Regions from separate parts of the Shewanella sp. ALD9 genome, predicted to be linked through region 2. Evidence: predicted binding sites of a transcription regulator. Region 2 holds the regulator's gene; the other holds the start of a gene.
What was found. Region 2 encodes MetJ, which represses methionine synthesis genes. Its sites were predicted from a motif close to TAGACGTCTAGACGTCTA; they were not measured.
Positions count from the first base shown of each region.

Region 1: the regulator MetJ is predicted to act here: its motif matches at 4,401-4,418, upstream of metE (5-methyltetrahydropteroyltriglutamate--homocysteine S-methyltransferase).

Region 1 covers NZ_PJCD01000002.1:448,669-457,119, forward strand. Annotated here, with positions in the region: gene CXF88_RS05460 (diguanylate cyclase) at 1-211, shown strand, start outside; gene queG (tRNA epoxyqueuosine(34) reductase QueG) at 252-1,481, shown strand; gene CXF88_RS05470 (dodecin) at 1,494-1,706, opposite strand; gene metE (5-methyltetrahydropteroyltriglutamate--homocysteine S-methyltransferase) at 2,045-4,336, opposite strand; gene CXF88_RS05480 (LysR family transcriptional regulator) at 4,491-5,393, shown strand; gene CXF88_RS05485 (HDOD domain-containing protein) at 5,376-6,116, opposite strand; gene CXF88_RS05490 (TonB-dependent receptor) at 6,237-8,216, opposite strand; cobalamin riboswitch at 8,357-8,451, opposite strand, start outside.
Region 2 covers NZ_PJCD01000001.1:431,886-440,336, reverse strand. Annotated here, with positions in the region: gene CXF88_RS02045 (DUF6236 family protein) at 24-854, opposite strand; gene CXF88_RS02040 (bifunctional aspartate kinase/homoserine dehydrogenase II) at 1,362-3,755, opposite strand; gene metB (cystathionine gamma-synthase) at 3,887-5,056, opposite strand; gene metJ (met regulon transcriptional regulator MetJ) at 5,265-5,579, shown strand; gene CXF88_RS02025 (sulfite exporter TauE/SafE family protein) at 5,655-6,395, shown strand; gene CXF88_RS02020 (cytochrome c) at 6,752-7,081, shown strand; gene CXF88_RS02015 (DUF3373 domain-containing protein) at 7,230-8,451, shown strand, end outside.

The DNA of each region.
Region 1 (8,451 bases), on a different contig from region 2:
CAAAGCGAAAGCCATTGAAATCGCTAATCGGTTAATTGAGACCATTGCTGATTACGACTGGACTCAGATTTCGCCGAACTTACATCAAACCATCAGTGCTGGAGTGGCGAGTTATAGTAATGAAACAGAGTTATCTCCGTTGTTGCTAAAAGCGGACAAAGCACTCTATTCAGCCAAAGCTGCTGGTCGAAATTGTGTCAAAGCTGAGTAAAACGCGTATAATTTTAGCGTGTTTACTCAATGATAGTGTTATGACAACAACGACCGCAGTATTAACGCCTGATCCAATTACCGATCTTGAGATCAATTCAATCCCCGAGCCCTGTCCATTGACCGCGGTTCAACTTGATGTGCTCAATAGGCAAATCAAGCTTTGGGGTAAAGAACTTGGCTTTGCTCATATTGGTGTTGCTGATGTCGACTTAACTCAGCATGAGGCAGCATTACAAGACTGGTTAGATAAAGGTTATCACGGTGAGATGGCTTACATGGCTAATCACGGAATGATGCGTGCTAGACCCGCTGAGTTACATCCCGGAACCATTAGAGTGATTTGTGCTCGGATGGACTATTTACCGCCTGACGCTGGCTTTGCCAGTAATTTAACCGACCCAAATCTTGGTTATATCTCTCGTTATGCGGGTGGACGTGATTACCATAAACTCATCCGACAACGGCTTAAAAAGCTCGGCGATAAAATTAACCAGTATTGCCAACAGCTCGACTTTGATACGACTGATTTTAGACCTTTTGTGGATTCTGCACCTATTTTAGAACGTCCATTAGCCGATAAAGCCGGACTAGGCTGGAAAGGCAAACACTCGTTAATTTTACACCCAGATGCAGGCAGCTGGTTTTTTCTTGGCGAGTTACTCATTAACTTACCGTTACCGTTAGATATCCCGATTGAAGAAGGCTGCAACACTTGCGTAGCCTGCATAAAGTCATGCCCAACTGATGCGATTGTCGAGCCCTATGTTGTCGATGCAAGACGCTGTATTTCTTACTTGACCATTGAATTACAGGGCGCTATCCCAGAAGAGTTTCGCCCGCTTATAGGCAATCGTATTTATGGCTGTGATGACTGCCAGCTAGTGTGCCCAGTCAATGCTAAAGCACCACTGACAAAAGAAACTGATTTTCATACTCGCAGTGCGCTTATTCAACCCGATTTACTGACTCTATTTGCTTGGTCTGAACCTTATTTTCTCAGCCAAACAGAAGGCAGTGCGATTCGACGAATTGGTCATAAACGTTGGTTACGTAATATCGCGATTGCATTAGGTAATGCCCCTGCTAATCCGGCCATTATTAATGCGTTAGAGCAACGTAAACACAGTGAAGAAGTGGATGATATGGTACTTGAGCATATTGAATGGGCATTAGTTCAACAAATACAAAAAGCGCCACAGTCGGCGCTTTCACGTAAAACTCAACGAGTGATCAGATCAATACAAAAGGGTTTACCAAGAGACGCATAAACAAAATAAGCATTAGGCATTAGAGTCTAAGGTAAAACCCACTTTAATGGTCACTTGCCAATGAGCAATTAGGCCTTCTTCTAAATGACCACGAGTTTCGATAACTTGAAACCAACGCAAATGTAGTAAACTTTTATTGGCTTCTGCAATCGCATTTTTGACCGCCTCATCTGAACTTATTGGTGATGATCCCACGAGTTCAATGACTTTATAAGTGTGACTCATAATAGCTCCTATTGTTAACTGCACATCTTTAGTTTCAGTGTAGTAAACAATAGCGCTATTCACCGCAGTATCGTTGAATAATAAACAGATAACGGTAAGCCGTTGAATCCGGGGGGCTCACACCGTTTTTCCCTAAGATAAGTTTTTTTCAACTACTCTCAACAGAGAACAACCAAATTCAACTTCATACAACTTCATACAACTTCATACAACTTCATACAACTACATACAACTACATACAATTGCCAAGTCTACATTTGGCTTCGCCATGTCTGCCAGCTAATATTGATAAATTATTTTCATTTAAATCAATGTTATCTATAACGAGTTCATCCCAATTAGAACCGACGTCGAAGCACTTTAGTCGCTTCAATCATATTCCGCAGCGCGGGCTCAACTTCATCCCAGGTACGGGTTTTTAAACCACAATCAGGATTAACCCATAACTGTTTCACCGGCACTTTTTGCGACGCTTTAGTTATTAAGTCGACCATTTCATCAACGGTTGGAATATTTGGCGAATGAATGTCATACACACCGGGACCAATTTCATTAGGATAATGAAAATCTTCAAAGGCACTCAGTAGCTCCATACGCGAACGTGACGTCTCAATGGTGATAACATCAGCATCCATCGCCGCTATGGCATTAATGGTGTCATTGAACTCGCTGTAACACATGTGTGTATGGATTTGAGTTGCATCTTCAACACCTGCAGCCGATAACTTAAACGCATCCACCGCCCAGGTTAAATAATCTGCCCATTGGCTTTGTTTAATCGGTAAACCTTCACGAAATGCAGGTTCATCAATTTGAATAATGCCAATACCCGCTTTCTCTAAATCAACCACTTCGTCACGTACTGCTAATGCAAGTTGGTTAGCAATATCTTTACGTGGAATATCTTCACGAGCGAACGACCAATGTAAAATGGTCACCGGACCCGTTAGCATGCCCTTAACAGGCTTGTCGGTTAAGCTTTGCGCATAGGTAGCCCAGTCGACCGTCATTGGTTTGGGGCGAGACACATCGCCATAAATTAACGGCGGCTTAACGCAACGAGAACCATAACTTTGCACCCAACCAAATTGAGTAAACCCAACGCCCTCTAATTGTTCACCAAAATACTCCACCATGTCATTACGCTCAGCTTCGCCGTGAACTAGCACGTCGATACCCAGTTTAAGTTGACGAGAAATGGTGTCTTGAGTGACTTGCTCAAGCTGTGAACGGTAATCATTGTCATTGATTTCGCCTTTACGCCAGCGACTGCGTAAACCCCGAATAGCTGGCGTTTGCGGAAATGAACCTATGGTGGTTGTGGGTAATAATGGCAGCGCTAACTTTTGTTGTTGGGCAATGATACGGCGGGCAAATGGACTGTTACGTTCAAAATCATCAGCGGTTAGCTGCGACACACGTTCTACAACCTGCTGATTAGCTGCGGCAGCTTTTGCCAAGCGGCGTTGCTGGCAACGATCAATAATCGCTTGGCTAGTTGCTGAACCTTGCTCAACGATTAATTGATGAATTTCGTTAAGTTCAAATAATTTTTGTTTCGCAAAAGCTAATTGGCCAAGTAATGGCGTAATTAATTGTCTTTCAACCTCGACATCCACAGGACAATGCAACAATGAACATGAAGGTGCAATCCACAAACGATCGCCTAACATGGTCGCTAACTCGGTTACCTTCTGTGCAATCACATCAACATCAGCAGCCCACACATTACGGCCATTAACCACCCCAACAGAAAGTACCTGCTGAACGCCTAAAGCATTAACAAACACATCAAGCTGTTCTGGCGCGGTGACTAAATCAAGATGTAGCCCCTCAACCGGTAATGCACTCACCAATGCTTGATGATGGGCAATAGAACCGTAATAACTGGCGAGTAAAACCTTTAATGATGCTGGCTTTTGTTGCGCTAACGTTTGATAACTGTGGCTAATGGCTTGCTGCCACTCATCGGTTAAGTCTGCCGCTAATACCGGTTCATCAAGCTGTACCCAACTCACACCTTGGGCAGCAAAACGAGACAAAATTTGTTGATAGGCAACCAATAACTGCGGTAACAACGTCAACTTATTAAACTCAGAAAGGCTTTTAGATAAGTATAAATACGTCACCGGACCGAGCAGCACAGGTTTTGCTTGATGACCTAATTGCTGTGCTTCTGTGACTTCATCAAACAATTGTTCGAAGGCAATCTCAAATGTTTGATCAGCGCTTAGTTCTGGCACTTGGTAATGGTAGTTAGTATTAAAAAACTTGGTCATTTCTGCCGCACACGCATGTTGACCGCTTTGCGAACGGCCACGAGCCACGCGAAATAAGGTGTCAATATCGACAGCGGCTGGGCTGCCATCAGCTTGAGTGGCCCGATGACGATCGGGGATCACATTTAAGGTCGCGCTCAGGGTTAGCACCTGGTCATAATAAGCAAAATCCCCTACTGGCAGTAATTCAACACCCGCATCTGCTTGCCACTGCCAATGAGTGCGTTTTAATTCACTGGCAACGTTTTTCAGCTCCGTTAATGTTGCTTCACCGCGCCAATAACGTTCTAAAACAAACTTCAATTCACGCTGACGTCCTATGCGGGGAAATCCTAAACTTGAAATTTTCATACTGCTTTCCTTTTCGTTGAGCAAAAATTTATAGCCATTTATGTAGAAAAGCTACATAGGCGTCTGGACGTCTAGAAGTTTATTGTGTTACTCTGCTGTCAAGCAATCGAATTGATTTCATCAGCTAGTTGAGCAAGATTCATGTGGAGAGAAAATGATAGAGCTTAGACACCTTCGCACCTTGATGGCGTTAAAGGAAAGTGGCAGTTTAGCGGGTGCAGCTAAAAAACGGTTTGTAACCCAGTCGGCGCTTTCTCATCAAATAAAAGAGTTAGAGACACGAATTAACTCAACTATTTTTGTTCGTAAAAGTAAACCGTTAACGTTTACTCACGAAGGTTCACGTCTGCTGAATTTAGCGGAAGAAATCTTACCGAAAGTGATTGCAACCGAGTCAGATCTTAAACGCGGTTTAGAAGGTGAAAGCCAACAGCTTAAGCTCGGCATTGAATGCCACAGTTGTTTTCGTTGGTTAATGCCCGTTATTGAGCAATTTAAACAGCATGCGCCAGCAGCTCAAATTGACATTTCGAGCCGTCATTTATTTGATTCACTCAATGCGTTGGAGACAGGGAGTTTAGATATAGTGCTAACATCTGATCCTGTGCCAGGACATAGCGTCGCATATCAGCATCTATTTGATTTTGAAGTAAAGTTAGTCGTTGCTAGTGATCACGCATTAGCGGCACAAGCGTTTGTCACGCCAGCGCAATTGGCAAAGCAAACCTTAATTAGTTACCCCGTGCCTTTGGCGCGTTTAGACATATACAAACACTTTTTAGAGCCCGCTGGTATTGAACCTGGCGAGCAAAAGCAATGCGATTTAACCTCTATGCTGTTACAAAGAGTAGCCTGTAATGATGGTGTAGCAACCCTACCAACTTGGTCTATCCGAGAGAGTCAGGGGCTAAGCCTTACTGCGGTAAAATTAGGAGCAGAAGGACTAAAACGTCCTTTGTTTGGGGCCTATCGTCGCGATGCCACTAATGCAAATTTAATCCAAAAGTGGCTCGAACTGGTAGCAAGTGAAGGCATAAATCTACAACGGGTTGATTAATAAACCTCGTTTAGACAGTACGCGTCGAAGCACAAGTCCTGGAGAATCAGGGTTTTGTGTTTGGCGTAAGTTATGTGCAATCAAAAATTCTTCGCGTAAATCATCATCTAGCCCTAATGACGCAAATGCTTCGAGCGATAACTGCTGTTGTTGTTTATCAATAAGCGACTTCAATACTTTTAACGATACTGGTCGAGACAACTCAGCATTTAAATAAGCAAAAGCGGTTAACGCAATCACCTGCCCAAACACACTAAACAACGCTAATGTTTGCATTTCATCCGCATCGATTTTAGTGCCTACACCAATGTCGTTGTCTTCACGTAACAGTTGTATGCAATCCACCGCAATGGTTTCATTTAATGCCCAATAGCCTTGAACCAGTTTTTTGTAAGGCTCAGAAAGTTCATCAAGCCTTTCTTTAAGGTAAAACGAAAACGCGTAGCGATAAATGTTCACTTGGCCCAAACGGATTAAGGCATCTTTTACACTACGGCTTTTTGTTGATATGACACCTGCTGTTTGCGCGGTATTACTGCGTAACAATAAATGTGCTGCCAAAGCAGGATCCGCTGAAATGATATCGATAACGACTCGAATATCTGCTTCGTTAATCAGAGATTTTTTTAATGGAATTAATATGCCACGACGACCAATGACTTGCTCTTCATTGCCAATAATAGCTTGAACTTGAGTAAGGACTTGTTGCTCAAGATTAGTCATATTCATCAATTACCTTTTCTTAGAATAAATCACTTTATTCATTAATTTAACGATATATTAAAACGAAAGCCAGTAATAGTTTACTGGCTTTCGAAAGGTTATTCGCTAAAAAAAGATAATCTAGAAACGATAACCCGCAGTCAGTCTAATTGAGCGACCAGTACCAGAATAATAACCACTGCCATAAGCCGAGTAATAACCAGTGCCAACATAATCTTCGTCTAACAAATTATCTACGCGCAAACTGGCCGTCCATGCATTACGACGATAATTTAAGGCTAAGTTGGTTAATACATAACTGTCTAACTTATCACCGGTATTACTGTTGTCGCCTTCCATGTAACGCTCGCCAGTGTATACACCTTCAACAAACGCTTGCCAATTATCAGTAAAATCATAGCTTACGAAGGCTTTACCTGAATGTTTTGCCACCCAAGATAACGCTTTGCCATCGTTCTCACCTTGAGTAAACTCGGCATCAATATAGTCGTACGAAGCACCTACCAGCCAGTCATTTGATAACTGCACATCATAAGCAGTGCTCACACCAAAGCGGCGAGATTCATCGGCGTTTACGTTAGCACCACCACCATAAGGCCCATCTGTACGACCGCCTTCGTAAACAATCTCATCTTCTAACTCAAGTTGATAAGCATTAATTTTCAATGTTTGCGTCGAGGTAGTAAAGTCCCAACCGGCTTCATAAGAGCGACCTGTTTGTGGATTCAAACCTTGTACATCAAGCGGGGTGTAAGCTTGTTCATCGACTTTAGCAAAGCGGAAGTTATCATTTGCGCGGACATAAAAACGATGTTCGCTGCTTGGGCGATAATTTAGACCTAACTCAAAAGCATGAGCGTCATTATCGATTTCAACACGATTAGGGTAAAGTAATTGGTCATATAAATCGTCAGTCACTTCAGAATAACGGCCACCAACAACATAAGATAATGTCGGCGTTATCGGTACCGATGCTTGCACATAAGCGCTCTTTTGTGTTTGTTCATTATTTCGTTGCGTATAAAGTGTATCGAAATCAGCTTCACCTTTACTCACATCAATACCAGCAACAAAATTTAAATCACCATGTTCTAAATGATAGTTAGCAGTAGCTTTAGGTGAGAAACTTAATAAGTCGCGCTCAATACGCCCTGCTCCACCAAATAACAGACTCGTGGTTGATGTATCCGAGTAGGTTAAATCAGCACCTAAGGCCCAAATATTATTCAGCTGGTATTGATAACCGCTGCGCAATGCTGTGGTTATTTCATGAGAGAATTCACCTTCAGAAAATGATGCTACTTGGCGAGGATCTGCTTCGTACTGCGCCAGCGTTAGCGCGCCTGGTGCTTGGCGATCGTTATCAAAATGATTAACTTCAACATAGAAGTCTTCGGTATCTGTTTGATATTGTAAGCGACCTAGAATAGAACTAGTTTCATTGTCATTATTATCGCGGTAATTATCACTTTCGTTATAGCTGGCCGCTAAAAAGTAACGCCATGCATCGTTGATAGCCCCTGAAATATCGCCCTTAGCTTCATAGGTATCAAAACTGCCACCACTAACCTGTAAACCACCACCCGTTTCTGTCGGTGCTTTGGTAATGATATTGATCACGCCGCCAACAGCTTGGTCACCATATAGTACCCCTGCACTGCCTGATAAAATCTCAATACGCTCAACTAAGTTAATCGGGATCGACTCAATGCTCGGTGCCGCAATATCAATATTATTCAGTCTGCGTCCATCAACTAAGATCAGCGTGTTATTAGCGGCTTGTGATGCAGAAAACCCACGCATAGAAAATACACTGCCCGAGTTATTATCCGACACCTGAATACCAGATTGTCCACGTAATAAATCGGTTAAATTGGTGGCGCCGCTCATTTGAATATCAGCAGCATCAATGACATTAACATTGGCAGCAATATTTAATGGCTTAGCAGCATTTCGGCCAATAACCACAATGGTTTCATCCATGCTGATAGCCGAAGACGAGGGGGATGTAACAACTGATTCAATCGCAACAGCATTAACACTTGCGACACTGAAGACAGCACTTAATAACAGTGCAATTTTTGTTGGTTTAGTACCCATTTACCTTTAACTCCTGAAAGGAAAAATGGGGCAATAACGCCGCAATATAAAACTCCTCTTGGGCCTTATTCTACAGAAAGGTTCTATAAATAAGCCCACAAGCGGTATCACATTACATTTCGAGATCTGCCCACCGAAATCATCGAAATCACCTTTAAGGCCGGTCTCCGGACTAAGGTTATGGCGTTACACTAAAGGTAAACGCACGCGAGTCGAGATGATTAACGCAAGGTTA
Region 2 (8,451 bases):
TTGATTTTTTGTTAGCAGTTTGTTTAACGAAAACTTTTCCTAATACTATTGATATAATTTAAATCTGATGGGCATTGATTTGAAGGCATAATTATACTTTTAACGCCAAAGACTAATCCTGCTCCCGCAACCCCTGCAACTAACGGGCTCATTCCAATTAAGGCTGAAATTCCAGCACTTCCTAAACCTGCTCCAACGATGCCAGAAAAGTCAGTATTAATTATGTTTTTCAGATGAGTTGTTACACGCTTAATTCCCGATTCACCAATAGTTTTATCAATATCTTTAAGAGCTAATTCAAGACGCGCTATTTGAGAGTTTTTGGCACGAGGGATATCTTTTGAACTTTGTATCGTTTCGTTTATTTCATCCATATGACATCGAAAAGCAAGAAGTTCATCTCTTCTTTTGGCTTTAAATTCTAATATGTCGGCTAAAGGTGTTCCTGCACTTGGTACTGGTAACATGTCGTAAAGTTCAACCTCGACACCAATGCCTACGCTTTGCTGTGAATAAAAAGGAATGTCTGCTAATTGAGCAATAGTCCAACATCCAGGTTCATTTACTTGGTTTTGTCTAAAGGCGGCTTCTTGGGCTTTTATAAAAAACTCACCTCTACCCGTATTGATACCACCTTGAAAAGTAACAACAGTGCGTTTAATATTTTTAGTTGACTCTAAGTAGTCAATTTCAGGAGAGCTTATATAAATAAGCATATTTGTTGGGTAATCGATTTCATCCCAATACATTAAGTACTTTCGTAGCTCAATTGGATCGGGGTCACCACCACAGCGAACTCCACCAGTATAAATGGGTGTAAATGGTGGGGAAACTACAATTCCTTTTTTACTCATATTGAACTCCTACTAGAGCACTTACATCATACTAAAATCTGGCTGATTAATATCAGCCTACATTTACTATCTTATTGATATAAATTAATTAAATTATTCAGACTCACTCTAAATCTCAGGATTCAATAACATTGAGGCCGTTGAAGAAAATAGCGTGAATCCAGACATGGATGTCTGGTTAGCTTTCGAGGGGAAGGGACGCCCCATCGGAAGCGTTAGCATTTTCACTCTTTATTAATAAAGTGGGCCGAGGCTGGATTAAAACGAAGTTAAAAGCTGAATCAATTTCCGTCGCGACCTTTTCGCTTCTCAGAAAATGTTGCCGGAACGCTGAGGGTTTGCAAAGGGGTACAAGCGCTTTACCCCTTTGCTCTGGTGTGGGCGAAGCGCCACGACGTTACTGGCCGCAGGTCATAAAGCAATAAGGCCATAAAACGAGATCCCAGCTCAAAAACATTACCGAGAGGACATAAAAAAGACCATCAATAATGGTCTTTTTTAACAAAACTACTCTTGCAACAGGTCTTTGCAAATATGCACCAAATCCGACTGCACAGCCGCAGCAGTCACCTCACGCCCAGCCCCTGGGCCGCGAATAATCAATGGATTACCTTGATAAAACGCACTGCGAATAACAAACACATTATCCCCTGGGGTTAAATTCGCATAAGGATGATTATTATCAACCCACTGCAAACCCACTTCAGCCTGTAACTTACCTTCGACTTTATCCAGCGAAGCCACATAACGTAGCACCTTGTTCTGTTCAGCTGCAGCGACATACTGCTGCAACAAATCATCGTCTAACTCACTGATGCGTGTTAAAAAATCTTCTAGTGACAACTCTGCTAAAGCTTGAGGCACTAATGAGTTAAGACTAATATCGTCTAGCTCTACCGCTAAACCTATCTCGCGAGCCAAGATTAACAACTTACGTTGCATATCGCGGCCAGATAAGTCATCACGAGGATCCGGTTCAGTAATGCCTAAACTGCGAGCATGCAGTACTAATTCTGAGAACGGCTTACTGCCATCATAATTTTCGAACAACCAACATAACGTGCCCGAGAAAATACCACCCACGGCTTCAATAGTGTCACCACTATTACGTAAGTCATTTAACGCATGTTGAATAGGTAAACCTGCGCCACAACTGGCGTTATAACGCCAAAATAAGCGGCGATTACTCAGCTGCTGCTTTAATTCACGATAAAATGGCAATGGCCCTGAGCCGGCTAATTTATTGGCACTTACCACATGAATACCACGGGCAAATAGCTCGGGATATTGTAAGGTTAAGGCAGCACTCGCACTGATATCTAAGGCGACAATTTCATCGCATGATAACTGCGCTAATTGATCAAACAGTTGATCATAATCCCATTCAATACCTTGCTGTTGATAATCTTGTTGCCATTGTTCAAGGTTAATTCCGTCGTTAGAAATTAACGCTTTTTTCGAACCGACTAAACCAACGAGCTCAACAGAGGCTTCGAGTTCATGATCTAATGCTGGACTGGCGCGTTTAAACAAATCAATCCACGCCTCACCAATGTTACCCACTCCCAGCAATAACACTCCAATACGCATTCTTGGTCCAGCACAACGACGATGTACTTTTTGGGTCAATAAACTCACTTGAGCTTGCGGGACTAAGGTGACCAAACTTAATGCATCTTGATAAATCGGTTTGGCATCACGGCTGAGTAGTCGGGCAAAACTGCGTCTAAAGTGATGAGCATCGGCACTGACTAATGCCACTAGGCCTAAGTCAGTTTGGGCACTCAACTCTTCAATCAAAAATTCGCTGCTGTATTGAGTGAGCAAAGCTTGCACTTGTTTTTGGCTTTCAAGCGTTAACGCCAACTCAAACTTATGTTGTGCTAGCGACCAATAAGCTAACGGCGTGATACCAGCTTTATCCAAAATGGCCAACAATGGTTCAATGTCTGCGTTCATTTTAAAACTAAACAACACCACTTCATTTAAGTTAGTCACGACTGGCGCACTCGCAGATGAACTCAGTGGCGCAATTAAGGTGAAGTCGGTGTGCGAAGCATAGCTTGAGCGTACCGCTAAACTCACTTTAGTATTAAACAGTGGCTGTAAGGTACGAGAATGCAGTACAGGAGAGCCCAGGCGCGCTAAGCGATCCGCTTCTGCGAGTGACATACTCTTGAGTAATTTAGCATCATTAATTTTATTCGGGTCGGCGTTAAATACCCCTTCAACGTCGGTCCAAATGGTCACACGCTCAATGTCAGCTAAGCTGGCAATTAAGGTGGCACTAAAATCAGAACCATTGCGACCCAGCAATAAGGTATCGCCGTGGCGGTTAGCGCATATAAAGCCGGTGATCACTAAACGCTCTTGCGGGTGCAAGGCTAATAAGGCCTGTACCTTGTCACGAGACTCAGCCACTAAAATATTGGGTACGGCGCCTTCATCGGCTACCAAAATAGAGCACGCATCGACATGAGTCGCAGCTACGCCCATTTCTCGTAACAAAGCGGCCATTAAGCGCGCCGACCAACGTTCACCAAAACTCACCACTTGGTTTAATTGGTAATCGTTACGTTGCTCTAAAGATAATAAGCTGACTAACTGAGATTTGTCGGTAGACAAACGTTCGCGTAAATCACGCGCTTGCTCGTTTGATAATAATTGTTCAATTAACGTCTGCTGGTAACTGATCAGAATTTGCAGCTCTTCTTGCCACAACTGACCGCTGTCACGCAGGCTCAATAATTTGTATAAGAAGTTAGTCGTTTTTCCGGCGGCGGATACCACAACTAAATCATCACTCTGACCATGCGTAAGTAGAATATGTGCAACACGGCGATAGCAATCTGCATCCGCTAAACTTGAACCACCAAACTTATGTAAATGACTTCGCGTCATTACTGACTCCTTAAACAACTACGACTTTTGTTGCGACTGCTAGACTTCTATTTTGAAACCAATAGTGTTGCAAGTGCATGTTTTGCTATTTTACCCAATTTGGTCGAAACCACAGCTAACTTAAACTCGAATTAAGCTGATTTTATCGCGGCAACAGCTGCTAGGCCTGCTTGAATATCGGCCAAGAGGTCATCTGCATCTTCAATACCGACAGATAGTCTCAATAAAGTCTCTTTAATACCAGCCTCTTGCCTTGCTTGTGGGTCCATTGCTCTATGGGTCATAGTGGCCGGAACGGCGACTAAACTTTCCACTCCGCCTAAACTTTCGGCAACACTAAACAACGACAGCGCCTTTAAAAATGCCACCACTTCCGCTTCGCCGCCGATTAACTCAAAACTTAACATAGCGCCAAAGCCTTGTTGTTGTTTTGCCGCAATTTCGTGACCTGGATGGTCTTTTAAACCCGGATAATACACCTTGGCCACCACATCACTGGCGCTGAGTAACTCAACAATCTTTTGTGCATTACGTTGATGCTCACGAATTCGTACCGCTAAAGTACGTAAGCCTCGGAGGGTTAAATAACTGTCAAATGCTGACCCCGTAAGCCCAAGAGTATTTGACCACCAATGTAACAACTCACCCACTTGAGGATCTTTAGCCACTACAGCCCCACCGACCACATCGCTATGACCATTGATGTATTTGGTGGTTGAGTGAATCACAATGTCTGCACCTAATAATAATGGCTGCTGTAATATTGGTGATAAAAAGGTGTTATCGACTGTCACTAGCGCGCCAACGTCATGGCAAGCGATACTAATGGCATTAATGTCTACCACCCGCAATAAAGGATTCGATGGCGTTTCTAACCACACCATTTTCGGTTTTTGAGCTATCGCTTTGCTCAGCGCTTGCGCATCAGTTTGATCAACAACCAATAACTTAAATTGGCCTTTTTTGGCCAAGTTAGTAAATAAGCGGTAACTGCCACCATAACAATCGTGCGGCACAACCAATAAATCCTCTGGGCCAAGTAAGCTAGTCACCAATGTAATCGCCGCCATGCCGGTACATGTCACCACGCCGGTAGCACCTTGCTCGAGTTTGGCGAGTGCGTCACCTAAAATACATCGAGTAGGATTACCCGAACGACTGTAATCAAACTCGCGCGGATTATTGTGGCCATCGAATGAATAATTGGTCGATAAATAAATCGGTGGCACGATAGCACCATGTTGTGTGTCTGTTTCAATACCTTGGCGAACGGCCAATGTGGCGTTTTGATGCTTAGTCATGGTAACTCCTAAAATTTCACAAACACACAAAGAGATGTCTAGACGTCCAAATTTACCTAAGAGATCCCCATCCGTCAACTTAAATAGACGTTTAGACGTCTAAACATCAAGAAATCTATTTGCAATCGGGATTAAATAGTAGCAATAATTTGACTAGAGATTGTAACGGTTTAAAATCTGCAGCGTATTTATCGTTAAGGGTAAGTTAATGACTGAGTGGAATGGCGAATATATCAGCCCATATGCCGAGCACGGCAAAAAAAATGAACAAGTAAAAAAAATTACGGTTTCTATCCCTTTAAAAGTATTAAAAGTACTGACGGATGAGCGGACGCGTCGCCAGATAAATAATCTGCGCCATGCAACTAACAGTGAACTGCTATGCGAAGCATTTTTGCATGCGTACACAGGTCAACCATTACCTTATGACGGTGATCTATCAAAAGATCAGCCTGATAGCATTCCAAGTGAAGCGAAAAAGTTAATGGATGATATGGGTATCGAGTGGGAAGAGCTCGAATAATTCACTGATTAGTCAATACCTCACAGACTTTGAAACGACCCTAATAAGAAGTCGTCATGTTTTTAAAGAGAACTTATGATGTCATTTATCGATCCAACGACCTTGATACTGGCATCGATTATCGTGTTTTTTGGCGCGCTAACCCAAAGCTTAATTGGCTTTGGGTTAGCCGTTGTTGCTAGCCCGCTGCTGTATATTGTTAATCCTCAATTAGTTCCTGTTCCTATTATTGTTATGGGCTTTGCCATTTCTGCAATGACCTTATTTAGAGAACGCGGTCATCTACAATTTAATGGTTTGCAATATGCCTTACTCGGGCGGATCCCTGGGGGGTTTTTAGGCGCTGGATTATTGCTGTTTGCCCCACAAGCCATACTAGGCTTAGTGATTGCAGGCATTGTGTTTATTGCTGTTATTCTTAGCATCTTTCGCTTTACCGCCCCTATTAATCGCCTCAGTTTATTTATCGCTGGGGTATTTTCAGGCATATTTGGCAATATCGCTGCTATCGGTGGTCCACCAATGGCCATTTTGCTTGCAGGCCAAGACCCAGGTCAGTTTAGAGCGGCATTATCTGCCTTTTTCGTGTTTAGCTCATTAATTGCCTTAGCTATTCTAACCATCGTCGGCTTAGTTGAAGTGAAGCATTTATGGCTATCACTGCTATTATTGCCTTCAGTCGTTGCTGGTTATCTTGTCTCAGGTAGATTAATTGGCCGCGTTGATAAAGATAAAACCCGCATAGTCACCTTAGTGTTATGTAGTATTAGTGCCACTGTGTTAGTGATTATGTCGACCAACACGTTAATGAGCTAATCAGCTATTCTGTACCTGTAAACAAAACCAGCCATCAATGGGCTTGTTCGCTAATAATGATTAAAATCTTCCCCTTCTATTTATCAAGCAGTCTATTTCTCACCTAAAAACGCCATCAATAAGTATCAAAAAAACCACTTTTATCTCCTCTAGCAAAATCCTCATCTTGGCGCAATAGATCCACATCACACTAGTTCATTAGATTTCTTTCAATTAACTTTTTTTCAATTAGATTTTTCTCATGGATATGATCTACTTCAAATTAACACTACTCACTTTTAGGTAACATTGTTTACAGCAAATAAATAATTAAATGCTGTTAATGCACAACCCTAATAAGCCCGACAGAGGACAAAATGATGAACACTTACATTAAAGTTGGTATCGCAGTTGCTATGGCATTATCACTTGGCACCCAAGTGATGGCCGCAGATGGTGGTAATCCTAAAAAAGGTAAGCACCTGTACAAAAAAGAATGTAAAGCCTGCCACAGCGCTAACAGTGAAGGTCCTGAATTAACCCCAATGACCAAAACCATGAGCCAATGGGATCGTTTCTTTACTCGTGATAAGCACAAAGCTAAACCTGCCGTTTTTGAAGCCTTATCAGAAAAAGACATAAAAGATATTCAACAGTTTTTATATGACCACGCCGCCGATTCAGACCAACCAGCTACTTGCGGCTAAATCATCAATGCTGAGTATCTTTTCGTTCTAAACGAAACATCAGCCAATAAACCAAACGAAAAAACTGTGAGGCTTAGCCTCAGGGATCCTGACACAAAAAATTTGCCAAATTGACCTTGTTATTTGGCAAATAAAGGGGAGAAAGACCATGAGAACTCTCATCTCAATATTAGTGGCTAACGCGCTCTTTATGAGCGGCGCAAGCCTAGCAGCAGATACCGATGCACAAAAGATTGCCGATCTTAAACAACAACTGACTACTATTAATGAAGATCTTGATTACTTAAATTCACGAGTTGACAAAACCGAGCGTCACACAGCCTTAGACAGAATAGCCATTACGGGTGATTTTAGAACCAAAGCACATTCATTACATTATCAAAACGTCACTTGGAACCCAGCCATGAACGTTAACTTTTCTGACTTTGGCGCTAAAGCCATGTCAGGAGTATTTGGCGATCCAAACAGTGCTACCTCACCGTTAGGCCAAATGATGATGGCAAACCCTGATTTAGCCAGCGCGTTTCAAAGCGGTATGCTTCAAGGCGTTATGCCAATGCTGTTGGGCCAAAAAACCCAACAGGACATTGATAACGATATATTTTACACCACGCGCTTACGCCTAAACATTGACGCTAAAGTGTGGGATAACGTCAGCTTTGCAGGACGTTTAACCATGTTTAAGAGCTGGGGAGACTCTGCTGGAGTTAAAGTATTCGACTCATGGAACTCATTCACCATGGACGGCACCAGTAGCGGTAGCACCAGTGGTGATGAGTTAAAAGTAGAGCGCGCCTATTTTAATTGGAAAGACATTAATGGTAGTGGCACTTACCTTTCTATTGGACGTCGCCCTTCAACGTACGGTCCACCAAATCATTATCGTGAAAATGAACTCAGAGGCGGCACGCCATCAGGTCACTTAGTCAATTTCAACTTCGATGGTCTGACCTTAGGTTACAACTTGGGTGATATTACCGGTATTGAAGGCCAAACAGTACGTTTTTGCTATGGCCAAGGCTTTGAATCACAGTACGGCAATGGCGAATTGTTTGGTGACATCATCACTAAAGATACCCACCTCGGCGGGTTTAATATCGACGTGATTAATGACGGTAACCATTTCTTACAGTTCACTTTATTCGGTGCTAAAGATGTCAATGATGGCTTTACGGGCACCATGGCATTCCCTACTCAACTGGCGGGTATCTTTGCCCCAACCATGTATCAAGACATGCAAAAATTCGACAACTTTAACTTCGTCACCCGCGTACAACCAAGCGGTGTCATTGGTGATATGTACTTAGGTGGCCTAGGTTATGCCTATGAAACCGATGACGACCTGAAAATGTTTGCCTCATTAGGATGGA